One region of the Streptomyces sp. NPDC089919 genome, then DNA from elsewhere that is predicted to be linked to it. Evidence: riboswitches for the same ligand, from Rfam matches in the RefSeq annotation. Region 1 holds a riboswitch; each other region holds the start of a gene.
The links. Region 1 has a riboswitch for cobalamin ahead of metE (5-methyltetrahydropteroyltriglutamate--homocysteine S-methyltransferase). Riboswitches for the same ligand answer to the same signal wherever they lie in the genome.
Positions count from the first base shown of each region.

Region 2: linked by a shared signal. The riboswitch ahead of AB0O40_RS29010 (ribonucleoside-diphosphate reductase subunit alpha) and the one ahead of metE (5-methyltetrahydropteroyltriglutamate--homocysteine S-methyltransferase) in region 1 are both predicted to bind cobalamin.
Region 3: linked by a shared signal. The riboswitch ahead of AB0O40_RS14090 (hypothetical protein) and the one ahead of metE (5-methyltetrahydropteroyltriglutamate--homocysteine S-methyltransferase) in region 1 are both predicted to bind cobalamin.

Region 1 covers NZ_JBFBGK010000024.1:424-9,892, forward strand. Annotated here, with positions in the region: partial or broken gene mmsB (3-hydroxyisobutyrate dehydrogenase) at 1-386, shown strand, start outside; gene AB0O40_RS13025 (enoyl-CoA hydratase) at 383-1,159, shown strand; gene AB0O40_RS13030 (CbtB-domain containing protein) at 1,484-1,711, shown strand; gene AB0O40_RS13035 (CbtA family protein) at 1,726-2,565, shown strand; cobalamin riboswitch at 2,755-2,980, shown strand; gene metE (5-methyltetrahydropteroyltriglutamate--homocysteine S-methyltransferase) at 3,148-5,472, shown strand; gene aceB (malate synthase A) at 5,570-7,162, shown strand; gene folP (dihydropteroate synthase) at 7,228-8,025, shown strand; gene AB0O40_RS13055 (3-hydroxybutyryl-CoA dehydrogenase) at 8,136-9,008, opposite strand; gene aceB (malate synthase A) at 9,005-9,469, opposite strand, start outside.
Region 2 covers NZ_JBFBGK010000092.1:22,954-32,422, reverse strand. Annotated here, with positions in the region: gene AB0O40_RS29045 (carbohydrate ABC transporter permease) at 1-173, opposite strand, end outside; gene AB0O40_RS29040 (sugar ABC transporter permease) at 269-1,261, opposite strand; gene AB0O40_RS29035 (extracellular solute-binding protein) at 1,339-2,625, opposite strand; gene AB0O40_RS29030 (GntR family transcriptional regulator) at 2,913-3,677, shown strand; gene AB0O40_RS29025 (carbon starvation CstA family protein) at 3,849-6,035, shown strand; gene AB0O40_RS29020 (YbdD/YjiX family protein) at 6,032-6,226, shown strand; gene AB0O40_RS29015 (GNAT family N-acetyltransferase) at 6,305-6,805, shown strand; cobalamin riboswitch at 7,018-7,158, shown strand; gene AB0O40_RS29010 (ribonucleoside-diphosphate reductase subunit alpha) at 7,303-9,469, shown strand, end outside.
Region 3 covers NZ_JBFBGK010000026.1:62,597-72,065, reverse strand. Annotated here, with positions in the region: gene AB0O40_RS14095 (DUF4430 domain-containing protein) at 1-339, shown strand, start outside; gene AB0O40_RS14090 (hypothetical protein) at 394-1,806, opposite strand; cobalamin riboswitch at 1,918-2,058, opposite strand; cobalamin riboswitch at 2,131-2,253, shown strand; gene AB0O40_RS14085 (prenyltransferase/squalene oxidase repeat-containing protein) at 2,366-5,143, shown strand; gene AB0O40_RS14080 (hypothetical protein) at 5,140-6,072, shown strand; gene AB0O40_RS14075 (energy-coupling factor transporter transmembrane component T) at 6,079-7,266, shown strand; gene AB0O40_RS14070 (ATP-binding cassette domain-containing protein) at 7,263-8,912, shown strand; gene AB0O40_RS14065 (ECF transporter S component) at 8,966-9,469, shown strand, end outside.

The sequences.
Region 1 (9,469 bases):
GCAACAACATGATCCTCGCCGTGTCCATGATCGGGGTCAGCGAGGCCTTCGTCCTCGCCGAGAGCCTGGGGCTCGACCACCAGGCCCTCTACGACGTCGCCTCCACCGCCTCCGGCCAGTGCTGGGCCCTCACCGTCAACTGCCCCGTCCCCGGGCCCGTCCCGGCCAGTCCCGCCAACCGGGACTACCGGCCGGGCTTCGCCGCCCCGCTGATGGCCAAGGACCTCGGCCTCGCCGCCAACGCCCTGCGCGCCGGCGGCGTCGAGGCGCCGCTGGGCCTCAAGGCCGCCGAGATGTACGCCGCCTTCGCCGAGGGCGAGGGCGCCGGCCTCGACTTCTCCGCCATCGTCCGCACCCTCCGACCCCAGAACGGACCCGCCGCATGAGCGCGTACGAGACCATCCTGGTCGAGCGCAAGGGCCGGGTGGCCCTCCTCACCCTCAACCGGCCCGAAGCCCTCAACGCCCTGAACCTCCAGGTCATGACCGAGGTGGTGGCCGCCACCGAGGAGCTGGACCGGGACCCGGACGTCGGCTGCATCGTCCTCACCGGCTCCGCGAAGGCCTTCGCCGCCGGCGCCGACATCAAGGAGATGCGTCCGCAGGGCTACATGGACATGTACCTCTCCGACTGGTTCACCGCCTGGGACCGGCTCGGCGAGGTCCGCACCCCCACCCTGGCCGCGGTCTCCGGCTACGCCCTGGGCGGCGGCTGCGAGCTCGCCATGCTCTGCGACATCCTGCTCGCCGCCGACACCGCGAAGTTCGGCCAGCCCGAGATCAAGCTCGGGGTCATCCCCGGCATCGGCGGCTCGCAGCGCCTGACCCGCGCCGTCGGCAAGGCCAAGGCGATGGAGCTGTGCCTGACCGGCCGCACCATGGACGCCGCCGAGGCCGAACGCGCCGGACTGGTCTCCCGGATCGTCCCCGCCGACGAACTGCTCGCCGAGGCACTGGCCGTCGCCACGACCGTCGCCGAGATGTCCAAGCCGGTCGCGATGATGGCCAAGGAGGTCGTCAACCGCGCCTTCGAGACCACCCTCGCCGAGGGCGTCCGCTTCGAACGCCGCCTGTTCCACGCCGTGTTCGCGACCGCCGACCAGAAGGAGGGCATGGCCGCCTTCGTGGACAAGCGCCCGCCGCACTTCACCCACGGCTGAGCCCCGCCCGGCGTCCCCGGGGACCTCCCCCGGGGACGCCGGGCGCCCGGACCGCGGCCCGCCGGCCGCCGTCGTGTCCCGCAGCGCGGGCCACCGGCTGTGATCAGGGACTCATCCACTTGGACCTGCGCAGTTCCGGGCTGTAACGTCACGCCGACATCTGCACATAGCGACGACGGCGAGACGGAAGCCCGGTGTGAATCCGGCATGGTCGCGCCACTGTGTGCTGCGGTGCTCCCCCGGGAGCGCCGTGGCGAGTCAGACCCGAGGACCGTCGTCCTGCACCACCACATGGGACGCGTTGTTCCCCGAGGAGGTTCCACCATGGCCGAGGCCGTCGCTTCCGCTGCCATACCCACCCCCGCCGTCTCCCCGTCGGCTCCGCTGCCCGTCAAGGCCGTCCTGCCCTGGGCCCTCTTCGGCGGTCTGCTGATGCTGGTGGCCCTGTACTTCGTCGGCGCCGAGCAGGGCGCCACCTCCGTGTTCTCCGGCGCGGGCGTGCACGAGTGGGTGCACGACGGCCGCCACCTGCTCGGCTTCCCCTGCCACTGAGAGGCACACGCACCATGTACGCCTCCACTGTCAGAGGTCTTCTCGTCCGCGGCATGCTCGCGGGCCTGATCGCCGGGCTGTTCGCCTTCGTCGTCGCCTACGCCGTCGGTGAGCCCCCGGTCCGGAGCTCCATCGCCGTCGAAGAGGCCTCGGCCGCCAAGGAAGCCGCCCCGGCGGCCGGCCACGCGCACGACCACGCCGGTCACGGCGCGGCCGCCGCGCCCGCCGCCGAGGAAGAGGAAGAGCTGGTCAGCCGCCCCGTGCAGTCGACCGTCGGCCTCGCCACCGGTGTCCTGGTCTACGGGGTCGCGCTGGGTGGCATCGCCGCCCTCGCGTTCTCGTTCGTCCTCGGCCGGGCCGGCGGGTTCAGCCCGCGGGCGACCGCGGCGCTCACCGCCGGCGGTGCCTTCACCCTGGTCTACTTCGTGCCGTTCCTGAAGTACCCGGCCACCCCGCCGGCGGTCGGCAACCCCGACACCATCGGGCAGCGCACCACGCTGTTCTTCCTGATGATCCTGCTCAGCGTGCTGCTCGGGGTCGGCGCGATCATCCTCGGGCGCCGGCTGGCACCGCGTCTGGGCAACTGGAACGCCACGCTGACCGCCCTCGCCGGCTTCGTCGTCGCCACCGGGCTCGCGTTCCTGGTGCTCCCGGACAACACCGACGCCGTCAAGCCGGAGTTCCCCGCGGCCGTGCTGTGGGACTTCCGGGTGGCCTCGGTCTCGGTCCAGGTCGTCATGTGGGCCGTCTTCGGAGTCGTCTTCGGCGTCCTCGCCCAGCGGCTCCTGGCCCACCGCACCGACCCGGCCGGCACCCAGGCCCCGGCCGCCCAGCCGGTGTCGTCGCTGGTCTGACCCGCACAGCGGTCCCTGCCGGCCCCGCCGCCCCTCCTCGGAGGGGTGGCGGGGCCGCGGTCGTCTCCGGGCCGTCGGGGCGGTCGGGGCCAACGCCCCTGGAAGGGAGTACTGTTCGGGACCACCCCGGACACCTCGTACCGGTGTCCGCATGCCGGACGGGATTCGCCGCCACGCGATCAGGGACCCTAGGCTGGCCGGGCAGCTGGTTCACCCCGTCCGCCAGGCGGGGTGTCGTAAGAGGGAACCCGGTGGGAATCCGGGACTGCCCCGCAGCGGTGAGCGGGAACGACCGCCGTCATACGCACTGGGACCGGAGAAACGGTCCTGGGAAGCGACGGCCAGTAGGTGCCCGCCGGGAGACCGGCAGGCGTGCCCGCGAGTCCGAAGACCTGCCCGTTGCCCGCACCCGGACGGTTCCGTGTGCGGATATCCCGGTGACCTCGTGGGCGGGTCGGCGTACACAGCGAGCGGCACCCCGGGCATCCGTCCCGCGGCGTGGGCCGCCCGTTCCGTCGTTCCCTTCGCGTCCGCGTCCCGTCGCCGGGATGTTCCTGGAGACATCTCGCGAAGGAGAGTTCCGTGACAGCGAAGCCCGCAGCCGCGGCAGCACGAGCCACCGTGTACGGCTACCCCCGACAGGGGCACAACCGCGAACTGAAGAAGGCCGTCGAGGGCTACTGGAAGGGCCGCGTCAGTGCCGACGCCCTCCGGGAGACCGCCGCCGACCTGCGCCGTTCGAACTGGCGGCAGCTCACCGAGGCCGGCATCCACGAAGTGCCCACCGGTGATTTCTCGTACTACGACCACGTCCTGGACACCAGTGTCATGGTCGGCGCTGTCCCCGCCCGGCACCGCGAGGCGGTCGCCGCCGACGCCCTGGACGGCTACTTCGCCATGGCGCGCGGTACGCAGGACGTGGCGCCCCTGGAGATGACCAAGTGGTTCGACACCAACTACCACTACCTGGTCCCCGAACTGGGCCCCGACACCGTCTTCACCGCCGACGCGGCCAAGCAGGTCGCCGAGCTCACCGAAGCCCTCGCGCTCGGCCACGCCGCCCGCCCGGTGCTGGTCGGCCCGATCACCTACCTGCTGCTGGCCAAGCCGGCCCCGGGCGTGGCCGCGGACTTCGAGCCCCTGACGCTGCTGGACCGGCTGCTGCCCGTCTACGCGCAGGTCCTGGCCGCCCTGCGCGCCGCCGGCGCCGAGTGGGTGCAGCTGGACGAGCCGGCGCTGGTGCAGGACCGTACGCCCGCCGAACTGAACGCCGCGGCCCGCGCCTACCGCGACCTCGGCGCCCTCACCGACCGCTCCAAGCTGCTGGTCGCCTCGTACTTCGGCCGGCTCGGGGAAGCCCTCCAGGTCCTCGCGGCCTCTCCCGTGGAGGGCCTGGCCCTGGACTTCACCGAGGGCGGCGCGGGCAACCTCGCGGACCTCGCGGCCGTGGGCGGCCTGCCCGGCAAGCGGCTCGTGGCGGGCGTGGTCAACGGCCGCAACATCTGGATCAACGACTACCAGAAGTCCCTCGCCACCCTGGGCACCCTCCTGGGCCTGGCGGACCGGGTGGACGTCGCCGCCTCCTGCTCCCTGCTGCACGTCCCGCTGGACGCCTCGGCCGAGCGCGACCTCGACACCCAGGTCCGGCGCTGGCTCGCCTTCGCCCGCCAGAAGACCACCGAGATCGCCGTCCTGGCCCGCGGCCTGGCCCAGGGCACGGACACCATCGCCGCCGAACTGGCCGCCAACCGCGCCGACCTCGCCTCCCGGGCCGGCTCCGCCCTCACCCATGACCCCGCGGTACGCGCCCGCACGGCGGCGATCACCGACGCCGACGGCCGCCGCGCCCAGCCCTACGCCGAGCGCACCGCAGCCCAGCGCGCCCACCTCGGGCTGCCGGCGCTGCCCACCACCACCATCGGCTCCTTCCCGCAGACCGACGAACTGCGCGTGGCCCGTGCGGACCTGCGGGCCGGGCGGATCGACACCGCCGGGTACGAGGCGCGGATCAAGGGCGAGATCGAGGAGGTCATCTCCTTCCAGGAGAAGACCGGCCTGGACGTCCTGGTACACGGCGAGCCCGAACGCAACGACATGGTCCAGTACTTCGCCGAGCAGCTGACCGGCTACCTCGCCACGCAGCACGGCTGGGTGCAGTCGTACGGCACCCGCTACGTGCGCCCGCCGGTGCTGGCCGGGGACATCTCCCGCCCCGAGCCGATGACCGTGCGCTGGACCTCGTACGCCCAGTCGCTCACCGCCAAGCCGGTGAAGGGGATGCTGACCGGCCCGGTCACCATGCTCGCCTGGTCCTTCGTCCGCGACGACCAGCCGCTGGGCGAGACCGCCCGGCAGGTCGCGCTCGCCCTGCGGGACGAGGTCAACGACCTGGAGGCCGCGGGCACTTCGGTCATCCAGGTCGACGAGCCGGCGCTGCGCGAGACCCTGCCGCTGCGCGCCGCCGACCACGCCGAGTACCTGGCGTGGGCCACCGAGTCCTTCCGGCTGACGACCAGCGGGGTCCGGCCGGACACCCAGGTCCACACGCACATGTGCTACGCCGAGTTCGGGGACATCGTCCAGGCGATCGACGACCTCGACGCCGACGTCATCAGCCTCGAGGCCGCCCGCTCCCACATGCAGGTCGCCGGTGAGCTGGCCGGGCACGGCTACCCGCGCGAGGCCGGTCCGGGCGTCTGGGACATCCACTCCCCGCGCGTGCCGAGCACCGCCGAGGCCGCCGGCCTGCTGCGCAAGGGCCTGGCGGCCATCCCCGCCGAGCGGCTGTGGGTCAACCCCGACTGCGGCCTGAAGACCCGCGGTTGGCCCGAGACCCGCGCCTCCTTGGAGCACCTGGTCGCCGCCGCCCGCGAGGTCCGCGCGGAACTCCCGGCCGAGCAGGGCTGACGGCCGCCGGTCCGGGCGGGGCGCCCCGGCGCCCCGCCCGGACCGGCCCCTACGGGGACCAGGGCCCACCAGCACCACCGCCTTCGGAGAGCACACCATGCCCACCCACGCACCACCCCACCGGATCAAAGTCCTCGGTCCGCCCGGCGACCGCCACGACGAGGTCCTGACCCCCGAGGCCCTCGACTTCCTGGCCCGGCTCCACGCGGCCTTCGCCGGCCGCCGCCGCGAGTTGCTGACCGCGCGCCGGCACCGGGCGGACCGGCTGGCCTCGGGTTCCCGGCTGGACTTCCCCCGTGCCACCTCGGGCGTCCGCGAGGACCCCCACTGGCGGACCGCCCCACCGGCCCCGGACCTGACCGACCGCCGCGTGGAGATCACCGGCCCGCCCACTCCCAGGACGGCCGTGGGCGCCCTCAACTCCGGCGCCCGGGTGTGGATGGCCGACTTCGAGGACGCCACCTCCCCGCTGTGGGCGAACATCGTCGGCGGCCAGCTGACCCTGCTCGACGTGTGCCGGCGGAGCGTGGACTTCACCTCCCCGCAGGGCCGGGAGTACCGGCTGGGAGCCGAGGTCCCGGCCGTCATGGTCCGTCCCCGCGGCTGGCATCTCGACGAGGAACACCTCACGGCCGACGGCAGGCCGCTGTCCGCGTCGCTGGTCGACTTCGGGCTGTACTTCTTCCACTGCGCCCGGCGGCAGCTCGACCTCGGTTCCGGCCCGTACTTCTACCTCCCCAAGCTGGAGAACCGGTACGAGGCCAGGCTCTGGAACGACGTCTTCGTCCTCGCCCAGGACCTCCTCGGCATCCCGCGCGGCTCGGTCCGAGCCACCGCCATCATCGAGACGATCACCGCCGGGTTCGAGATGGAGGAGATCCTCTACGAGCTGCGCGAGCACAGCGCCGGCCTCAACGCGGGCCGCTGGGACTACCTCTTCAGCCTCATCAAGACCTTCGGACACCAGGCCCGGTTCCTGCTGCCCGGCCGCACCGAGATCGCCCTGACCGCCCCCTTCATGCAGGCGTACAGCGAACTGCTCGTGCGCACCTGCCACCGGCGCGGCGCGCACGCGATCGGTGGCGTGGCCGCCCAACTCCCCGACAAGGGAGTCCCGTCCGACCGGGCCGTGCCGGCGGGGGTGGCCGCGGACAAGGAGTACGAGGCCCGCCTCGGGTTCGACGGGTCCTGGGTCGCCCACCCCGCGCTCGTGCCCGTCTGCCGCGAGGCGTTCGACCGCCGGCTCGGCAGCGGCCCGCACCAGATCCACCGCACCCTGGAGGAGGTGCGGGTGCGCGCCGCGGACCTGCTGTCCGTACGCGGCTCCGCGGTGCCGCCGCAAATCGGGGAGATCCGCGCGAACGTATCAGTCGTACTGCGGTACTTCGACGCGTGGCTGCGCGGCCGGGGGGCCGTCGCCCTCGACGGGCTGCTGGAGGACACCGCCACCGCCGAGATCGCCCGCGCGCGGCTGTGGCAGTGGCTGCGACACCGTCTGATCTCGCAGGAGGACCTGTTCGGCCTGATCGACGCCGAGTCCGCGGCCCTGGCCCGGGAGGATCCGGGAGCCCTGGTGCCGCAGGCCTGCGAGCTTCTGGAACGGACCCTGGTGGCGCGGGAGTTGCCCGCCTTCTTCACCACCGAGGCGTACCGGCGCCACCTCGTCCAGCCGACCCGGGTGGCGCCGTGAGTCCCCGGGGCCGCACGCGGCCCGCTCCCGTCGAGGGACTGCCGGACTGGGACCGGTGCGCGGTCATGGGGGTCGTCAACGTCACCCCCGGCTCCTTCTCCGACGGCGGCCGGTGGTTCGACGCGGGCGCCGCCGTCAAGCACGGGCTGGACCTGGTGGCCGAGGGGGCCGACCTCGTCGACGTGGGCGGCGAGTCAACCCGGCCCGGCGCCCCGCGCGTGGACGAGGCGGAGGAGCTGCGCCGGGTCGTCCCTGTCGTCCGGGACCTGGCTGCCGAGGGCGTCCGCGTCTCGGTGGACACCATGCGCGCAGCCGTCGCCGCCCGGGCCGTCGACGCCGGCGCGGTCCTGGTCAACGACGTCAGCGGCGGGCTCGCGGACCCCGCCATGGTCCCTGCGGTCGCGGCCTGCGGGGTCCCGTTCGTCGTGATGCACTGGCGCGGCTTCAGCGAGGGCATGAACCGCCGTGCCGCCTACGGTGACGTGATCGCCGAGGTGGTGGCGGAACTGCGCGCCCGCATCGAGGCCGTGGTGGCCGACGGCATCCCGCCGGAGCGCCTGGTGGTCGACCCGGGACTCGGCTTCGCCAAACGCGCCGAGCACGACCTGGCGCTGGTGGCGCAACTGGCCGAGGTGTGCGCGCTGGGCCGGCCGGTCCTGGTCGCGGGCTCCCGCAAGCGGTTCCTCGGCCACGTCCTGGCCGACCCGGACGGCACCCCGCCGCCCGCCCACGGCCGCGACGCCGTCACCGCGGCGCTCTCCGCCCTCGCCGCCCATCAGGGCGCCTGGGCCGTACGCGTCCACGACGTACGAGCCACGGCGGACGCGGTCCGGGTCGCCCTGGCGGTCGCCTCGGCCCGCTGAAAGCGGCCTCGGCCGGGGACGCGAACGGGGTGCGGCGGACACCACTCCGCCGCACCCCCTTCGCACCGCATGCCGCCGGGCCCCTCAGCCCGGCGGCGGCACCGGGTCCCTCAGCAGTCCCGGTCGTAGGTGTGGAACCCGCGGCCGGTCTTCCGGCCGAGCAGCCCGGCCTGCACCATCCGCATCAGCAGCGGGGGCGGGGCGTAGAGGGGTTCCTTGAACTCGTCGTACAGCGACTCCGCGATGGCGGCGACGGTGTCCAGGCCGATGAGGTCGGCGAGCTTGAGCGGGCCCATCGGGTGGGCGCAGCCCAGCTCCATGCCGGCGTCGACGTCGGCCGCGGTGGCGAAGCCGGACTCGGCCATCCGGATCGCCGACAGCAGGTACGGGACGAGGAGGGCGTTGACGACGAAGCCGGCCCGGTCCTGCGAGCGGATCACCGTCTTGCCGAGGGCGTCCCGGGCGAAGGCCGTCACCGCCGCCAGGGCGTCCTGGGAGGTGTGGAGCGAGGCGACGACCTCCACCAGCGGCAGGACGGGCACCGGGTTGAAGAAGTGCAGCCCCACCACCCGGTCGGCGCGCTCGGTGGCCATGCCCAGCCGCATGACGGGCAGGGAGGAGGTGTTCGTCGCCAGGATCGCCCCACGGTCCTCGACGATCTTGTCCAGGGCCGCGAAGACCTCGGTCTTGACCTCGGCGTTCTCGCTGACGGCCTCGATGACCAGCTGCCGGTCGGCCAGGTCCTCCAGGCTGCCGGTGAAGACCAGCCGGGCCAGCGCGTCCTCGGCCGAGATCCGATCCAACTTGCCGCGCTGTACGGCACGTTCGAGGGAGACCGCGACCCGCTCCCGGGCCGCCCGGGCGGCCGTGGCGTCCGCCTCGCAGACGACCGTGTCGAGCCCGCCCCGGGCGCAGACCTCGGCGATCCCGGCGCCCATCTGACCGCCGCCCACGATCCCGACCCGGCGCAGGTGCGCGCTCATGCTCCCGCCCCCGGCACGCGCACCAGGTGGCGGGTGTAGGCGTCGGGGGTGAAGAAGAGCGGGAGTTCGGGGGTGAGGGCGGTGCGCTCGAAGAGCTCGCGGACCTCGTCGACGGCGGCCCACGGGTACGCGGCGCCGAGGGCGGCGGCCTCCTCGTCCAGGACCCGGAGCACGGTGGCCCGGTCGAGCACGCCGTGCCGCAGCCACTGCCAGATCTGCACGCGGGCGATCTCCGCGGTCGCCGCGTCCTCCATCAGGCCGTCCAGGGCGACCGCGCCCTGGCCGCGCAGCCAGGCGTCGAAGTAGCGCAGTGCGACGGCGATGTTGGTGCGCACGCCCTGTTCGGTGGGCGGGCCGCTGATCCGGCGTACGGAGAGCAGGTCCGGGGCCTCGACCCGGACGTCCTCGCGGGTGCGGTCGAGTTGGTCCGGGCGGTCGCCCAGGACTCCGTCGAAGACCTG
Region 2 (9,469 bases), on a different contig from region 1:
CTGCGCCCGACCGGGCCCCAGAAGTCCGCGATGTCCAGGGCGCGGCGGAAGTTCGCCAGCGTCCAGGTGTGCGGGAAGAACTGCGGGTTCGGGTCGATGGCGTCCTTGGCGGGCTTGAACGCCGTGTTGAGCATCCAGTAGACCGGGAAGCCGGCGGTGGCGGCGACCAGCAGGCCGACGAGGTTCCAGCCGAGCTTGGACTTCTTGAAGCCGCCCTTGGAGCCGGCCTTCTTGAGGCGGGCGGCCCGGGGGGTCGCGGTGGTCGAGGTCACTCCACCTCTCCGATCTTCAGCATCTGGCGCATGTAGACGGCAACCACGCCCAGCAGGAGCAGGACGGTCACCAGGGCGATGGCCGAGCCGCCCGAGTAGTCGTTGACCACGAAGGCCTTCTGGTACGAGTACGTGGTCAGCAGCTGGAACTCGGCCTCGGGGTTGCCGTTGCGCATGACGAAGACCTGGGGGAAGACGCCCATGTCCCAGATGACCGAGAGGGTCGTCAGCATGACGATGATCGGCTTGAGGATCGGCAGGGTCACGTGCCGGAAGACGCCCCAGGCGCCGGCGCCGTCGAGCCGGGCGGCCTCCTCGAGCTCCTTGGGCACCTGCGTGAGGCCCGCGCTGAGGGTGATGACCACGAACGGCACCGCGCCCCAGACCACCAGGAGCATGATCACCGCGAGGCCCTGGGGGCCGCTGGCGAACCAGTTGTGGCCGTCCATGTCGACCCCGGGCAGCTGGCTCAGCAGGTAGTTGAGCACGCCGTAGCCGGAGTCGAAGATCCACTTGAAGACGGCGGTGGCGACGATGATGGGCATGCCCCAGCTCGCCACCAGCGCCACGCTGATCAGGCCCTTGACCCAGCCGGAGACCCGCTGGAGGAGCAGGGCGATCAGCATGCCGAGGACCATGGTCAGGACGACCGCGCCGCCGGCGAAGAGCACCGTGCGCAGGACGACCGTCCAGAAGACGCTGTCGCCGAGGATGGCGCTGAAGTTGTCGAAGCCGACCCACTCGGCGTCCTTGAAGCCCCACAGCTCGGACTTGCCGAAGCTCTGGAAGGACAGGGTGACCAGGCGAAGCAGCGGGTACCCCATGACCAGCACGATGATCAGCAGGCAGGGGGCGAGCAGCAGCCAGGGCGTCGCGGAGGAGCCCTTCTTGCCCTTCTTGCCGGGGCCCGTACTGGGGGTGTCCGCCTGCGACGCCGGCGTTCGCTTCGCCGGTGGCAGATCGGCGGTGGTGGTCTGTGCGGCACTCATCGCGTGCTCCTCGCAGGTCCCTCTCTTGGTACGGGCAGCAGGGCCCCGCCGAGGTGGCGGGGCCCTGCCCGGTCAGGTCACTTGGTGTTGATGACCTTGTCGATCTCGGCGTCGGCGGCCTTGGCCGCGTCCGCGACCGACTTCTTGCCGGTGCCGATCTCCTGGAGCATGGTCTGCAGGAGCTTGGCCTTCTCGACCTGGCCCCAGCCGGGCGCGGTCGGGACGAACCAGGAGGACTCGGCCGCGGTGGCCGCGACCTGGGTCTTCGGGTCGGCCTTCAGCGGGCCGAGGTCCGTCTTGTTGTTGGGCAGGTTGCCCTTGGCGATCAGGCCCTTCTGGCCCTGCGCGCCGGTGAAGGCGTTGATCCACTCGCCGGCGATGTCCTTGGCGCCGGACTTGGACGGGATCGCCAGGTCGGAGCCGCCGAGGAAGACCGGGAGGTTCTTGCCGTTCGGGCCGGGCATCACGAAGTTCTCGAGCTTGTCGGCGAGCTTGCCGACCTTGTCGTTCTCCGGGGTGGCCGCGGTGCCGCCCTCCCAGGCGGCGGCGAAGATGGCGCCGGCGTTGCCCTGGCCGAAGACGACCGGACGGTCGGACTCGTCCTTGGTCTTGTCGGCGTGCATGTACTTGTCGAGGATCGCCTTGTACTGCGTCAGGCCCTTGATCGACTCGGGCGAGGAGAGCGAGGCCTTCCACTGGCCGCCGTCGTTCTTGGCGATGGCGCCGCCCGCGTCGTAGACGAAGGACATGGCCGCGTACCAGTCCGGCGAGGGCTGGTACCAGGCGCTGAACTTGGCGCCCTTCTTCTTCTGGATGGCGTCCAGGGCGGAGGTCAGCTCGGCCCAGCTCTTCGGGGCGGCCTTGACGCCCGCCTCGGCGGCGACGTCCTTGCGCCAGGTGCCCACGCGGCCACCGGCGTAGTAGGGGACGCCGTAGGTCTTGCCGTCGTAGGTGACGGACTCCTTGAGGGCGTCCAGCCAGGCCGCGGAGTTGTCGTACTTCGAGGCGTCGATCTCCGAGAAGGCGCCGGTCGACATGTAGCCGATCATCTCGGAGTTGCCCATCTCGACCACGTCCGGAGCCTTGTCCGTGGCGAGCACCGCGTCGAGCTTGGCGTTCTTGTCCGGCCAGCCGTAGTACTCGTGCTTGACCTTCAGGCCCGGGTGCTTCGCGATCACCGCGTCGTCGGCCGCCTTGACCAGGTCCGGCCAGTTGTTCTGGGCGTCGACCGTCAGCCAGACCGTGATTTCCTTGGCGGCGGACGGCTTGTCGCCGCCGTCCTTCTTGTCGTCCGAGCCGCCGCACGCCGCCAGACCGATCACCATGCCCGCGACACCAACCGCCGCGATGAGCTTGCGCTTCACGCCACCCTCCTCAGGGATGCTGCAGTCCCCCTGCCCGCCGTACGTGAAATACGCCAAGTACTGCCGTGGGGCCGGGATCTGATCCATATTGGTTTAGACCAGTAGCCTGGAGCTTGGCCTAGACCTTTGGGGGTGTCAAGGGTGTAATAAACGAGGTGTGAGTCCGTTACCGGACCGACACCTCAGGGAGGGGCGACGTCCGTGCTCCGGCCCGTGTCACGATGTGACCGCAAGAGACGGAGGAGCCGGTGACGGCTGTGAAACTGGAGTCGGGAAGGCAGGCGGCGATGGCCACCGAAGGGGCGCTCACGGAGCCGGAGAGCGGGGCAGCCACTCGTACCGCGCGCGTGCCCAAGTACTACCGACTCAAGCGGCATTTGCTCGAAATGACCGAAACGCTCCCACCCGGCACCCCGGTGCCGCCGGAGCGCACGCTGGCCGCGGAGTTCGACACCTCCCGGACCACCGTCCGGCAGGCGCTCCAGGAGCTGGTCGTCGAGGGGCGGCTGGAGCGCATCCAGGGCAAGGGCACCTTCGTCGCCAAGCCGAAGGTCTCCCAGGCGCTGCAACTGACCTCCTACACCGAGGACATGCGGGCCCAGGGCCTGGAGCCGACCTCCCAGCTGCTCGACATCGGCTACGTCACCGCCGACGACACCCTCGCCGGCCTGCTGAAGATCACCACCGGCGGGCGGGTGCTGCGGATCGAGCGGCTCCGCCTGGCCAGCGGCGAGCCGATGGCCATCGAGACCACGCACCTTTCGGCCAAGCGCTTCCCCGCACTGCGCCGCTCGCTGGTCAAGTACACCTCGCTCTACACCGCCCTCGCGGAGGTGTACGACGTCCACCTGGCCGAGGCCGAGGAGACCATCGAGACCTCGCTGGCCACCCCGCGGGAGGCCGGCCTGCTCGGCACCGACGTCGGCCTGCCGATGCTGATGCTCTCCCGGCACTCGCTGGATGCGGACGGCGAGCCGGTGGAGTGGGTCCGCTCGGTCTACCGGGGCGATCGTTACAAGTTCGTAGCCCGACTCCAGCGCCCCGCCGTCTGACGGGGAGTTGACTCTCGTACCGGTATACGGACGGGGTCTTACCTCCAGCGGGCAGGTCCCCGTAGATTCCCTGCGCATTGCGTAGATGATCACGAGGGGACGAGGGTCATGGCGAAACCGGGATCAACGGGATCAACGGGATCGGAGCGGAACGCGGCGGGTCCGGCCGGCATGGCGGACCCGCCTTCGCCGTCGGGGGGCATGACGCCCGCGGCAATGGCGGTCTGGGCCCTGGTCGCCCTGGTCGGGGCGCTCGGCTGGGGGGTGCTCGCGCTCTCCCGGGGCGAGGAGATCTCGGCCGCCTGGCTGCTCGCCGCGGCGCTGGGCTCGTACGCCATCGCGTACCGCTTCTACTCGCGCTTCATCGCCCGGCGGGTGCTGCGGGTGGACAAGTCGCGGGCCACCCCGGCCGAACGCCTTGACAACGGTGTCGACTTCCACCCGACCGACCGGCGGGTGCTCTTCGGCCACCACTTCGCGGCCGTCGCGGGCGCCGGTCCGCTGGTCGGCCCGGTGCTCGCCGCACAGATGGGCTATCTGCCGGGCACCATCTGGATCGTGGCCGGCGTGATCTTCGCCGGCGCCGTCCAGGACATGGTCACGCTCTTCTTCTCCACCCGCCGCGACGGCCGCTCGCTCGGCCAGATGGCGCGCGAGGAGATCGGCCCGGTGGGCGGCGCGGCGGCCCTGGTCGCGGTCTTCGCCATCATGATCATCCTGCTGGCGGTGCTGGCGCTGGTGATCGTCAACGCCCTGTCGCACTCGCCCTGGGGCGTCTTCTCCATCGGCATGACCATCCCGATCGCCCTCTTCATGGGCGTGTACCTGCGGGTGCTGCGGCCCGGTCGGGTCACCGAGGTCTCGCTGATCGGCGTGGCGCTGCTGCTGCTCTCGCTGGTGGCCGGCGGCTGGGTGGCGGAGTCCTCCTGGGCCGACTTCTTCACCCTCAAGCCCACCACCCTGGTGCTGTGGATGGTCGGTTACGGCTTCCTCGCCTCGGTGCTGCCGGTGTGGCTGCTGCTGGCCCCGCGCGACTACCTGTCCACCTTCATGAAGGTCGGCACCATCGCGCTGCTGGCGCTCGGGGTGGTCATCGCCATGCCGACGCTGAAGATGCCGGCGGTCACCGACTTCGCCTCGCGCGGGGACGGGCCGGTCTTCGCCGGCTCGATGTTCCCGTTCGTCTTCATCACCATCGCCTGCGGCGCGCTCTCCGGCTTCCACGCCCTGGTCTCCTCGGGCACCACCCCGAAGATGGTCCAGAAGGAGACCCAGGTCCGGATGATCGGCTACGGCGCGATGCTGACCGAGTCGTTCGTGGCCGTGATGGCCGTCATCGCGGCCTGCATCATCGAGCCGGGCCTGTTCTTCGCCGTCAACTCCCCCGCCGGAGTGGTCGGCACGACCGTGCAGACCGCCTCCGAGGCCATCGGCCACCTCGGCTTCAGCATCACCCCCGAGGCGCTGGCGCAGGCCGCCAAGGACGTGGAGGAGGCCAGCCTGCTCTCCCGGACCGGCGGTGCGCCCACCTTCGCGCTGGGCATGTCCGAGATCTTCTCGGGCGTGATCGGCGGGGCCGGGCTGAAGGCCTTCTGGTACCACTTCGCGATCATGTTCGAGGCGCTGTTCATCCTGACCACGCTGGACGCGGGCACCCGGGTGGGCCGCTTCATGCTCCAGGACACCCTGGGCAACGTCTACAAGCCCTTCCGGCAGGTCAGCTGGAAGCCGGGGGTCTGGATCTCCAGCGCGCTCGTGGTGGGCGCCTGGGGGTACTTCCTGTGGGTCGGCGTGCACGACCCGCTCGGCGGCATCAACCAGCTCTTCCCGCTCTTCGGCATCGCGAACCAGCTGCTGGCCGCGGTCGCCCTGGCCGTGTGCACCACCCTGCTGGTCAAGTCCGGCCGGCTGAAGTGGGCGTGGGTGACCGGCGTACCGCTGGTGTGGGACGCCGCGGTGACGCTCACCGCCTCCTGGATGAAGATCTTCTCCGACGACCCGCGGGTCGGCTTCTTCGCCCAGCGCGACAAGTACCAGTCGGGCATCGACGCCGGGAAGGTGCTGCCGCCGGCCAAGTCGCTGGACGACATGCACACCGTGGTCACCAACTCGACCGTGGACGGCGTCCTGTCCGCGCTCTTCGCGGTCCTGATCGTGGTGGTGCTGGCGGACGCGCTGCGGGTCTGCGTCCAGGCGGCCCGCAGGCCGGAGTCGGTGGTGCTGCACGAGGCCCCCTATGTCGAGTCGAAGATCGTCGCCCCGGCCGGGCTGATCGCCACGGCCGAGGAGAAGGCCGAGCTCGCGGCCGCCGGACTCGACTCGGGCGGCGGCCGCGTCAAGGAGGGCGTGACCTCGTGACGGCGGCCGGCCTGCTGGCCCGGATCCGGTTCTACGTCCGCGAGTTCACCGGCGAGGCGGCCTACGACCGGCACCTCGCGCACCTGCGCGCGCACGACCCCGGGGCGGCGGTGCCGACCCGCCGGGAGTTCGAGCGGGCCCGTACGGACGCCCGCGAGGCGGATCCGCGCGAGGGCTTCCGCTGCTGCTGAGCGCGGCGCCGCGGGGCCGGAGGGCCGTCGGGGGATCCCCGGCGGCCCTCCGCCGTACCGGTGCGGCACACTCGGAGCATGGACATCGTGATCAGGGAAGCCCTGCCCGCCGAATACGCCGAGCTGGGCGAGGTCACCGCCCGCGCCTACGTCCTGGACGGCCTGCTCGAAGGGCATGACGACGACCCCTACGCGGCCGTCCTGCGCGATGTGGCGGGCCGGGCGGCCCAGGGCACCGTCCTGGTCGCCGTCGACCGCGAGGGGCGGCTCCTGGGCGGTCTGGCGTACGCCCCGCCCGGCAGCCCACTGGCCGACATCGCCCGCGCGGGCGAGGCGGAGTTCCGGATGCTCGCGGTGGCCCGGGAGGGCCGCGGGCGGGGTGCCGGCGAGGCGCTGGTCCGGGCCTGCCTCGAACGCGCCCGGGCGACCCCCGGGGTGACCCGGATGGTGATGTCCACCCAGCCCGCCATGCGCGGCGCGCAGCGCATCTACGAACGCCTGGGCTTCACCCGCTCCCCCGAACGCGACTGGTCCCCGCGCCCGGGCCTGAGCCTCCTGACGTACGGGCTGGACCTGTAGGGCCCCGGCAGTCCACCGATCGTTTCCGGCCGTCCCCGCGGCCGCCCGCCGGCCGTCGTACGACGCGCCCGGCCGGGCCGCGGGGAGGGCCCTGCGGCATGCCCCGGTACGGGCCCGGTACCGGGCGCCCCGCCTCCGCAGGACGGTAGCGGAGAGACACGGCCCCGGGACTCCCCGTCGCGGGCGACACAACATCTAGGGGGTCACACGATCAGGCGCCCCCACATGTATGCTCGTCCTCGCTGTCGCCGCAGGGGAATCCGGTGAGAATCCGGAACTGTCCCGCAACGGTATGAAGTGCACGCATTCGTGCATCGGGAGTCCGAGGACCTGCCGACGGTGTGCCCGGGTCGACCGAACCGGGTGCCGAGACGTCCGGGCCTCGCGGTTGGGCCGGTGGACGCCGTGCGGAGTACGCGTTTCTGCCACGCCCGCACGCGCCCCCGCACGCCCGCCCGCCGTGGTGACCGGAGCCGAGCGAGGGAGAGCCCCCCACCGTGACCATCGCGCCTGCCGCACCGCGCGCCGTGTCCGAGCCGTCCGAGACTCCTGCCGAGCCCGGGGGCCCCGGCGCCGCTCTGCTGCGCACCCTCACGGAACTCACCGCGGACCTCCCGGACACCGACCCGGGCCGGGTCGCCGCCGCCGCCCTGCGCGGCCGCAGCGCCACCGCCGACGAGGCGGAGCTGCGCGGCCTGGCCACCGAGGCCGCCGCCGGGCTCATCTCCGAGGACCCCGCCTACTCCCGGCTCGCCGCCCGGCTGCTCACCCTCGCCATCGCCGACGAGGCCACCGGCCAGGGCGCGACCTCCTTCGCCGCCTCCGTCGAGGTGGGCCACCGCGAGGGCCTGATCGCCGACCGGACCGCCGACTTCGTCAAGCTGCACGCCGCCCGGCTGGACGCCCTGGTCGAGGCCTCCGTCGCGGCCGGCGCCGACGACCGCTTCGGTTTCTTCGGCCTGCGCACCCTGCACAGCCGCTACCTGCTGCGCCACCCGATCACCCGCCAGGTGGTCGAGACCCCCCAGCACTTCATGCTCCGGGTCGCCTGCGGCCTCGCCGAGGACGACAGCGTCCGCGCGCTGGAGGAAGTGACCTCGCTCTACGCCCTGATGAGCCGGCTGGACTACCTCCCGTCCTCGCCGACGCTCTTCAACTCCGGCACCCGGCACCCGCAGATGTCCTCCTGCTACCTGCTGGACTCCCCGCTGGACGAGCTGGACTCGATCTACGACCGCTACCACCAGGTGGCCCGGCTCTCGAAGCACGCCGGCGGCATCGGCCTGGCGTACTCCCGCATCCGCGCCCGCGGTTCGCTGATCCGCGGCACCAACGGGCACTCCAACGGCATCGTGCCGTTCCTCAAGACCCTCGACGCCTCCGTGGCCGCGGTCAACCAGGGCGGCCGCCGCAAGGGCGCCGCCGCCGTCTACCTGGAGACCTGGCACGCGGACATCGAGGAGTTCCTGGAGCTCCGCGACAACACCGGCGAGGACGCCCGCCGCACCCACAACCTCAACCTCGCGCACTGGATCCCGGACGAGTTCATGCGCCGGGTGAACGCCGACGCCCCGTGGTCGCTCTTCTCCCCCTCCGACGTACCGGAGCTGGTCGACCTGTACGGCGCGGAGTTCGACGCCGCGTACACCAAGGCCGAGGCCGCGGGCCTGGCCCGCAAGACCATGCCGGCCCGGGACCTGTACGGCCGCATGATGCGCACCCTGGCGCAGACCGGCAACGGCTGGATGACCTTCAAGGACGCCTCCAACCGGACCGCCAACCAGACCGCCGAGCCCGGCGCCGTGGTGCACTCCTCGAACCTGTGCACCGAGATCATCGAGGTCACCGACGACGGCGAGACCGCGGTCTGCAACCTCGGCTCGGTCAACATGGGCGCCTTCGTGACCGAGGCCGGCGAGCTGGACTGGGAGCGGCTGGACGAGACCGTCCGGACCGCCGTGACCTTCCTCGACCGGGTCGTGGACATCAACTTCTACCCGACCGAGCAGGCCGGCCGCTCCAACGCCAAGTGGCGTCCGGTGGGCCTGGGCGCGATGGGCCTCCAGGACGTCTTCTTCAAGCTGCGGCTGCCCTTCGACTCGGCCGAGGCCAAGGCGCTCTCCACGAAGATCGCCGAGCGGATCATGCTCGCGGCGTACGAGGCCTCCTGCGACCTGGCCGAGCGCCACGGCCCGCTGCCGGCCTGGGAGAAGACCCGGACCGCGCGCGGCGTGCTGCACCCCGACCACTACGACGTCGAGCTCAACTGGCCGGAGCGCTGGGACGCGCTGCGCGCCCGGGTCGCCACGACCGGGATGCGCAACTCCCTGCTGCTGGCCATCGCGCCGACCGCGACCATCGCCTCGATCGCCGGCGTGTACGAGTGCATCGAGCCGCAGGTCTCCAACCTCTTCAAGCGCGAGACGCTCAGCGGTGAGTTCCTCCAGGTCAACGCCTACCTGGTGGAGGACCTGAAGAAGCTCGGCGTCTGGGACGCGCAGACCCGCGAGGCGCTGCGTGAGGCCTCCGGCTCGGTGCAGGGCTTCGGCTGGATCCCGGCCGAGGTGCGCGAGCTGTACCGCACCGCCTGGGAGATCCCGCAGCGCGGCCTGATCGACATGGCCGCGGCCCGTACGCCCTTCCTGGACCAGAGCCAGTCGCTCA
Region 3 (9,469 bases), on a different contig from region 1:
CTGCTGTTCAAGGGCAAGGTCAAGACCAAGGGCCACGACGTGAGCACCGCCACCGGTGGTACCCACAAGTGCGACGGCACCAACGGTGGCGCCAACCCGACCAAGGTGCCGACCCCGACCGCGGCCCTGGACGACGCGGCCAAGAACCACTACTTCGGCTGGGACGGCACCTGGTACGCGTCCTTCGACGACTTCTCCGTGGACACCATCAAGGGTGTCAGCGGCGGCGGTTCGGCCTACTGGAACATATCCGTCAACGGCACGCCCACCCCGGTCGGCGGCTGCCAGTTCAAGCTGAACGCGGGCGACCAGGTGTCGTTCGTCTGGACGTCCTTCTGATCCGTCGGGAGGGTGCGGGCGGGGCCGGTGCTGACCCGCCCCGCCCGCCGTCCGTCAGGCTCCCCAGCGCAGCGCGATGGTGTCACCGACGTTGATGACCTTGCCGCGGGTGGCGCCCGCGAAGGCGGACCCGTCCACGCTCACCTTCCAGCTGTTCGAGCCGCTGTTCGCCTTGCCGTTGACGGCGGTGACGGTGCCGGTCCCGGACGACGGCGTGACGCTGGTGACGCAGCCGGACGGGGCGGCCGAGCCGATCGCCGCGGTCAGGACGTCGCCGAGGGTGGTGGTGGTACCGGTCGGCGTGATGGAGACGGCGCAGGCCTTCAGGTTGCCGGCGCCGTCGTCCACAGTGAGCGCCAGCTTGGTCGCGGTACCCGAGGTGAAGGCCGACTGGGCCACCCACTGCGGCGCGCCCGGGGTGACCGGGACGGGCGGGGCGGAGGTGAAGCCGCCGCCGACCACCGCGCGCAGCGCGTCGATCGAGGCGTAGGCGCTCGGGGCGGTGTCGCTGGGCTTGTACTTGAAACCGCCGGCAGGGTTGTACTGGTTGGCGATGAGGAAGTCGACCGGGGTCCTGCCGGCCAGGGTGACGAAGTCGCCGGTCTGGGCGTTGATGCCGCAGGCGTTGAGGCCCGCGACGCCCCAGCCGTTGGAGCTGGTGTTGACGCCGTACATCGAGTTGAAGGCGCCGGTGGTGTTGACCAGCTTGCCCTTGAGGAAGTCCTTCGCCTGGACGACGTCGGCGTCGGTGTTCGGGACGCCGGAGGCGCACAGGGCGGCCATCGCCGCGCCGGTCATGTCGACGTCGCCGGCGGTGGCCAGGGCGGTCGGGTTGCCCTCGGCCTTGCTGTACTGCCAGCCGCCGTCGTTGTGCTGGTTGGCGCGGATGCGGGCCACCAGCGAGTCGGTGAGGGACTGGGGTATGCGGACCCCGCCGGCCTGCGTCTTGGCACCGCCCAGGGCGAGCGCGGCGAAGACGGTGCCGTTGAAGTTCGCGGACGGGCCGAAGTAGCCCGGCTCGGCGGTCTGCCAGTAGGAGTAGATGTTCGCGATCAGGTTGCGGGAGGCCGAGACCCGGGCCGGGTCGATGCCGGCCGCGTTCGCGTTGAGGGCGCCCCGCTCGTAGTCGGTGACCACCGGCGAGGCGGAGGGCCAGCCGGACGTGCCGAGCAGGTTGCGGTAGACGGTCCGGGCGTTCTTCGTGGTGTCCCCGCCGGGGTAGACGTCGACGACCGCGGTACCCGCGGCGGCGAAGGCGCTGAAGGCCCACTCGTTGGACAGCCCGGATCCGGCGTACGAACCGTCCGCGGCCTGGAGGGACTTGAGGTACGTCACACCGTTCGCCTTGGACGTGGCGATCTGCGCCGGGGTGGACGTGGCGAAGGCCGGCAGCACGGTCAGCGCGAAGGCGCCGAGCGCGGCGGGCGCCGCGAGCGCGAGACGGCGGGAGGTACGGGAACGGTTCATGGCCTGCTCCTGGGGTCGGCGGACGCCGGCCGGCCGCTCGTCCCCGACGGCACGCCGCAGGACGGCACGGCCGGGGGAGGGGGCCGCCGTCCGGAACGCGTGGTACGGCTTCCTGATGCTTCGTCACCGCACGGGCATTCGGGCTCGGCACGGCGTCCGCCGTGCCACACCGCTGCGCGTCAGCTCCGGATTCGCACCGGATTCCCCCATGTGGCGCCCAGGACGCTACCTGAGTGATCAAGGGTCCGCCAGCGCGGTCGAGCAGGGGCCGACGGCGCCGATCGGATGAGACGCACCCCACCTTGACGGCGCTGTCCGGGGCGTGTTCGATGTCGGCTGATAAGTACTCAGCCCCAGGGGAAGCCGGTCGAATTCCGGCGCTGACCCGCAACCGTAGGCCCGGCACCGTCCCGGGCGAGCCGGATTGCCTGTGGCCGTGTCAGTGCACGAAGAACGCCGTCGCGGACTACGGCGTGGTCGTCATCGCCCCCGCGGAGCTCGCGCACGGGGCGTCCCGCCACGTTCCCGTACTCCGTCCGGCACGGACGAGGGGCCGCGGGTGAAGACCGAACAGCAGGCGAACCGGCACAGGAGCGCCGGGCGCAGACTCCTGGGCCTGGGCGCGGCGTTGGCGCTGACGTGCGGTGCGGCGGTCGCCTTCCTCGCACCTGCCACACCTGCCAGCGCCGACCCCCTCACGAAGTGCACGGCCACCGTCGGCGCCGTCGTCGCGGTCGACTTCGGCCCCTTCGGCGGGAAGGTCGTCCGCGGCTGCGACACCACTCCGACCACCGGCTACGAACTGCTGCACGAGGCCGGCTTCACCACGGCCGGCACCGTCCACGACGGCCCCGCCTTCATCTGCCGGATCGGCACCGCCTCCTTCAACTCCGGCAAGCAGTACCCGACTCCGGACAAGGAGGCCTGCGAGCTCACGCCGCCGGCCTCCGCCTACTGGTCGTACTGGATCGCCTCGCCCGGACAGAAGAAGTGGACGTACAGCCCGCTCGGCGCCATGTCCCGCACCCCCAAGCCGGGCGACGTGGACGCCTGGGTGTACGGCGGCACGGACATCGGCGGCAGCAAGGGCCGGCCCACCTTCTCCCCGGACGACGTCCGGGCCGGCGGCGGTTCGAAGCCCCGGCCCACGGACCCGGCCAAGCCCGGAATCCCCTACGGCGCCGTCGACATGGCCGCCGCCACCCGTTGGGTGACCGGGCAGCTCAAGGACGGCGAGCGGGTCGTCGACGTGACGACCGGCGCCCCCAACCACCTGCTCACCGCCGAGAGCGTCTTCGCGCTCGCAGCGGCCGACCGCAAGAGCCCGACGGCCGCCAAGGCCGCCGCCTTCCTGGCCCGGCCCGAGCAGACCGATGCCTTCGCCTACCCGGCGGGCAAGGACCAGGTCCCGGAGCCGGCCGCCGCGGCCCGCCTGGCCCTGACGGCCGAGGCCATCGGCGGCGACCCGCACGCGACCGGCGGCCACGACCTGCTGGGCGACCTCGTCAAGAGCGTCTGCCCCAGCGGCTCGGACGCCCCCGCGCCCCTGCCGGGCTGCACCGTCAAGGGCGACTTCCCCACCACCTCCGGACAGGCCGAGGGGCAGGCGCTCGCCGTCATCGCCCTGGTGGGCGGCCGTCTGAAGCCGCCGGCGGACGCGGTGAGCCGGCTGACCGACTTCCAGTGCGAGGACGGCGGCTTCACCAGCATGCTCATCCGCCCCGGTGACTGGTGCGACAGCGAGGCCGGCGCCACCGGCCTGATGGTCCTCGCCCTCAAGCGGGCCGGCGGGTACACCGCCGAGGTGGCCAAGGCCCGTGCCTACCTCAAGAAGGCCCAGCTCGCGGACGGCGGCCTGCCGGCCGCCTCGTACGGCACGGTGGGCAGCGCCTACGCCACCGGCTTCGCCGCCCAGGCGATGCGCGCGCTCGGCGACGTCGACGCGGCGGACGCGGCCGTCTCCTGGCTGTCCAAGCAGCAACTGACCAGTGGTGCCTTCGCGTTCGAGGCCGGGGGCACCGACCCGCTGCTCTACGCCACCGTCCCCGCGACCGTCGCGGGCGCCCGCACCGACCTGTTCGCGCTGACCCGCGAGGAGCCGGCACCGACCCCCACGCCCACCGTGCCCACCACCCGGCCGACGGCCGGCCCCACCACCGTCCCGGGCGCGGCCCCCGACCCGAAGAAGGGCTCGGCCTACCTCGTCAAGAGCAGCCGCCTGATCAAGGGCCACTACTACGAGAGCACCCCCGGCACCGGATTCGCCGACTTCGGCCTGACCATCGACGGGGCGTACGCCCTGGCCGCCACCGGCGCCGAGAAGACCGCCCTGCGCGGGATCGTCGACTTCCTCGACCGCGGCGGCAAGGACGGCGCCGGCCGCACCATCAACAACTGGACCAACATCGGGACGAAGTACGCGGGCGGCGGCTCCCTCGGAAAGACCGCCCTGCTCGCCGAAGCCGTCGGCCGCAACCCGCGCAAGTTCGCCGGCAAGGACCTGATCGCCGCGCTCGCCAAGGCGGTCTGCCCCGCCAAGTCCCCCGCTCCCGACCGGAGCTGCGCGGCCAAGGGCGCCTACACCAACGCCACGTCCGTGTTCTCGCAGTCCCTGGGCGTCATCGCCCAACTGCGCGCCGGCGAGAAGACCGCCGCTGCCCGGCCCATCGCGTACCTCAAGACCCTCCAGCAGCCCTCCGGAGCCTGGGTGAGCCTGATCGGCGAGCCCAGCAAGGCCGAGGTGGACTCCACCGCGATGGCCGCGATGGCCCTCGACCTGCTGAAGGACAAGAACTCCCAGGCGGCCGTCGACAAGGCGCTGGCCTGGCTCGCCAAACAGCAGAAGACCGACGGCGGCTTCCCGGGCGCCTCCGGCAACTCCGTCAACTCCGCCGCCCTCGCCGTCCAGGGACTGTCCCTGGACAAGACGAAGTACCAGCGCCAGATCGCCAAGGCCCGGAAGTTCCTGGCCTCCCAGCAGAACAAGGACGGCGGCTTCAACATCGCCAAGGGCGGCCAGCGCGGCTCCGACCTGCGCGCCTCCACCCAGGCCGTGGGCGGCGCCACCGGCATCTCCTTCGGCACCCTCAAGCGCAGCCTGACCGGCACCGCGGCCCAGCCCAGCACCGGAGCGTCCGCCTCGCCGACCGCTTCGACCTCGCCCCGGATCGTGACCCCCGGGGAGAACGGCGGGGCGGGTGGCGCGGGCGGACCGCTCGCCTCCACCGGCGCCCAGGTGGCCGGGATCGGTGGCGCGGCGATGCTCCTGACCGTTCTCGGCGCCGCGTTCGTACGCACCGCCCGCACCCGGATCGCCACGGGCGGTGCCCACCGGTGAACCGCCGCTCCCTCGCCCGTACCGCTGCGGCCCTCGGCGTGACCGCCGCTGCCCTGACCGCCACCGCGGCCCCCGCCGGGGCCGCCCCGCAGCCCATCGGCCGGTGCACGACGACCTCGGGCGTCGTCCTGGCCGTGGACTTCAGCCACTGGGGCGGCCCGGTCTACCGCTCCTGCGGCACCACCCCCACCACCGGCTACGAACTCCTCAACCAGGGCGGCTGGCGCACCACCGGCACCGGTCACGACGGCCCCGCCTTCATCTGCCGCATCGGCTACAGCGGTTACAAGGGCGGCAAGCAGTACCCCACCCCGCAGCAGGACGACTGCGTGCTGACCCCGCCGGCCTCCGCGTACTGGTCCTACTGGCACGCCGACCCGGGCCAGCGCACCTGGTCCTACAGCCAGCTCGGCGCCATGCTCTACAAGCCCAAGCCGGGCAGCGTCGACCTGTGGATCTTCGGCGGGACCAACATCGAGGGCACCGAGGGCAAGCCCACCGTCACCCCCGACCAGCTGCGCGCCCACAACACCGAGCCCACCGGCGGCTCCCGGCCGGAGCCCAGGGACACCCGGACCGCCGCGCCCCTCCCGCCGGGCACGAACACCGGACCGAAGCCCCAGCCGCAACCGACGACGGCCGCCCCGCAGCCGTCCCCGACCCCGCCGCCGACGACCGCGGCACCCAGCCCCAGCGCCAGCCCCAGTGCCTCGGCCAGCCCCTCGCCGAGCGCGTCCGAGGCGTCCTCGCCGCCCGCCGTCGCGGCACCGGCGCCGAGCCGCGGCCCCGTGGTCGTCGACGCGGCCCCGGCCTCGGACGCGGCGCACGACGCCGGCTCCTACCTGCCCGCGGTGGCGACCGGCGCCCTGGTCCTGCTGATCGGCGGAGCGGCGGCGTACGCGGCGGTCAAGCGCCGCCGCGCCGAGTAGCCCCGGATGGCCCGAACCTTCACACCGGCCACGGTCAAGCCGCCCGGGTCCGCCCGCGCGGCGGCCCCGGGCGGCCGCCGCCTGCCCCGCACCCTGCATCCCGTGGCCTGGTGGACCTGGGCGCTGGCCCTGGCCACCGCCGTGAGCCGCACCAACAACCCGCTCCTGCTGTTCCTGGTGCTGGCCGTCCTCGGCTACGTGATCACCATGCGCCGCACCGACGCGCCCTGGGCCCGCGGCTTCCCGTACTACCTGTACCTGGCCCTGACCGTGGTCACCATCCGGGTGCTCTTCCGGGCGGTCTTCGCCACCGGCGTCACCCCTCACGACCACTTCCTCTTCTCCCTGCCGCACATCCCCACCCCCGACTGGTACGCCGGCATCCAGCTCGGCGGCCCGGTCTCGCTCGAGGCCTTGCTCTCGGCCGCCACCGACGGCCTGCGGCTGGCCTGCATGCTCTGCTGCATCGGCGCGGCCAACACCCTCGCCAACCCGAAACGCGCCCTGCGGGTGCTGCCCGGCGCCCTGTACGAACTCGGCGTCGCGGTCACCGTCTCCATCAGCGTCGCCCCCCAACTGGTCCAGAGCGTCCAGCGGGTGCACCGCGCCCGGCGGCTGCGAGCCGGCCGCACCAAGGGCATGCGGGCCCTGCGCGGGATCGTCGTCCCCGTGCTCGAGGACGCGCTGGAGCGCTCGCTGCGCCTCGCCGCCGCCATGGACTCCCGCGGGTACGGCAGGGCCGGCACCGCCACCCGCCGCTCCCGGCGGATCACCGGTGTGCTGATGCTGCTGGGCATGTGCGGCCTGTGCGCCGGCGCCTACGGCCTTCTGGACGCCACCGCGCCGAAGCTGCTGGGGCTGCCCGCCATGGCGGCCGGCGCCCTGCTCTGCGTCGCCGGACTGCGGCTCGGCGGCCGGCGGGTCACCCGCACCACCTACCGGCCGGACCCCTGGCTGCTCGCCGAGTGGGCGGTGGCCGGCTGCGGAGTGCTCTCGGCGGTGCTGCTCTTCAGCAACGCGGGCTTCAACGCCGCCGAGCTGAACCCGTCGATCTACCCGCTCAGTTGGCCCACCCTCCCGTTCGTCCCCGCCGCGGCGATCCTCCTCGCGGGGGCCGCCGGCTTCATCGCACCGCCGCCGGCCCCCCGCCCCACCGCCCCCGTCCCCGCACCGCGCACCGAGGCAGCCCCGTGATCACCTTCGACCAGGTCACCGTCCAGTACGAGGACACCGCAGAACCCGTCCTGAAGGAGGTCGACCTGACCGTGGAGGAGGGCGAACTCTGCCTGGTCGTCGGCCACACCGGCGTCGGCAAGTCCACCCTCCTGGGCGCCGTCAACGGCCTGGTCCCGCACTTCACCGGCGGCACCCTGTACGGCCGCGTCCTCGTCGACGGCCGCGACACCGCCGAGCACCCGCCCCGCGAACTCGCCGACGTCGTCGGGGTGGTGGGCCAGGACCCGCTCGACGGATTCGTCACCGACACCGTGGAGGAAGAACTCGCCTACACGATGGAACAGTTGGCGATCCCGCCCGCCACCATGCGCAAGCGCGTCGAGGAGACCCTCGACCTCCTGGGCCTGGCCGACCTGCGCCACCGGGCCCTGCACGAACTCTCCGGCGGCCAGCAGCAGCGCGTGGCCATCGGCTCGGTCCTGACCGCGCACCCCCGGGTCCTGGTCCTGGACGAGCCCACCTCCGCACTCGACCCCACGGCCGCCGAGGAGGTCCTGGCCGCCGTCACCCGGCTGGTGCACGACCTCGGCGTCACCGTCCTGCTCGCCGAGCACCGGCTGGAGCGCGTGGTCCAGTACGCCGACCGCGTCATCCACCTCCCCGGCGGCGGCCGGGTGGTGTCGGGGCCGCCCGCCGAGGTCTTCCGCACCACGTCCATCGCACCACCCATCGTGGAGCTGGGCCGCGCCGCCGGCTGGGATCCGCTGCCCCTGTCCATCCGCGACGCCCGCCGCGAGGCCGCCCCGGTCCGCACCCGGCTGGCCGGGACCGTGCCCGGTCCGGCCCGGCCGCCGGTCACCGCCGGCCCCGAGTTGCTGGCCGCCCGCGGCATCACCGTCAGCTACCAGGGCGTGCCCGCCGTCCGCGAGGTCGACCTGACCCTGCTCGGCGGCGAGGTCACCGCCCTGATGGGACGCAACGGCTCGGGCAAGTCCTCGCTCCTGTGGGCCCTGCAGGGCTCCGGCCCCCGCGCGGCCGGTACGGTCCGCATCCCGCAGCCGGCCCCGGCCGGGCCCGCGGACCCGAAGAAGCTGTCGGCCGCCGAGGCCAGGAAACTCGTCGGCCTGGTCCCGCAGACCCCCACCGACCTGCTGTACCTGGAAACCGTCAAGCAGGAGCTGGAACAGGCCGACACCGAATCGGAGGTGCGGCTCTCCGGCACCACGGCCCGAGCCGTCCTGGACCGCCTGGCGCCCGGCATCCCCGACGGCACGCACCCCCGCGACCTGTCCGAGGGGCAGAAGCTCGCCCTGGTCCTCGCCATCCAACTCGCCGCCGCCCCACGGGTCCTGCTCCTCGACGAGCCCACCCGCGGCCTCGACTACCGGGCCAAGGAACAACTCATCCGCATCGTCGACGACCTCGCGGCCGAGGGCCGGGCCGTGGTGATCTCCACACACGACGTCGAGTTCGTGGCCCGGGCCGCCGACCGCGTCGTCGTCATGGCGGAGGGGGACGTGGTGGCCGACGGCCCCACCACCGAAGTCATCGTGGCGTCCCCCGTCTTCGCCCCGCAGACCGCGAAGATCCTCGCCCCGCTCCCGTACCTCACCGTCGCCCAGGCCGCCGCCGCCCTGGCGCAGGACAGCGGGGCGACGGCGTGAGCGCGCTCGGCCCCGCCATCCGGATCGGCCCGCGCGCCGGGCTGGTCATCGCCATGGCCGCCTTCCTCGGGATCGTCGCGTTCTTCTGGCCCTTCCTGGTCGCCCCGGGGAAGTTCGGCTCCAATTACGCGCCGCCGCTGATCTTCGGTGTGCTGCTGGTGATCGTCCTCTGCGTGGTGATCTCGGAGATCGCCGAGGGCGGCATCAACTCCAAGGCGCTGGCCATGCTCGGCGTCCTCTCCGCCGTCAACGCGGCCATCCGCCCGCTGGGAGCCGGGACCGCCGGCATCGAGACGGTCTTCTTCATCCTCGTGCTGGCCGGCCGGGTCTTCGGTCCCGGCTTCGGCTTCACCCTCGGCTGCACCTCCCTCTTCGCCTCCGCCCTCATCACCGGCGGGGTCGGGCCCTGGATGCCGTACCAGATGTTCGGCTGCGCCTTCGTGGGCATGCTCGCCGGCTTCCTCCCGAAGGCGACCGGCCGCCGCGAGGTGCTGCTGCTCGCCGGCTACGGCTCGGTCTCCGGCTACCTCTTCGGCTTCCTGCTCAACCTCTCCTTC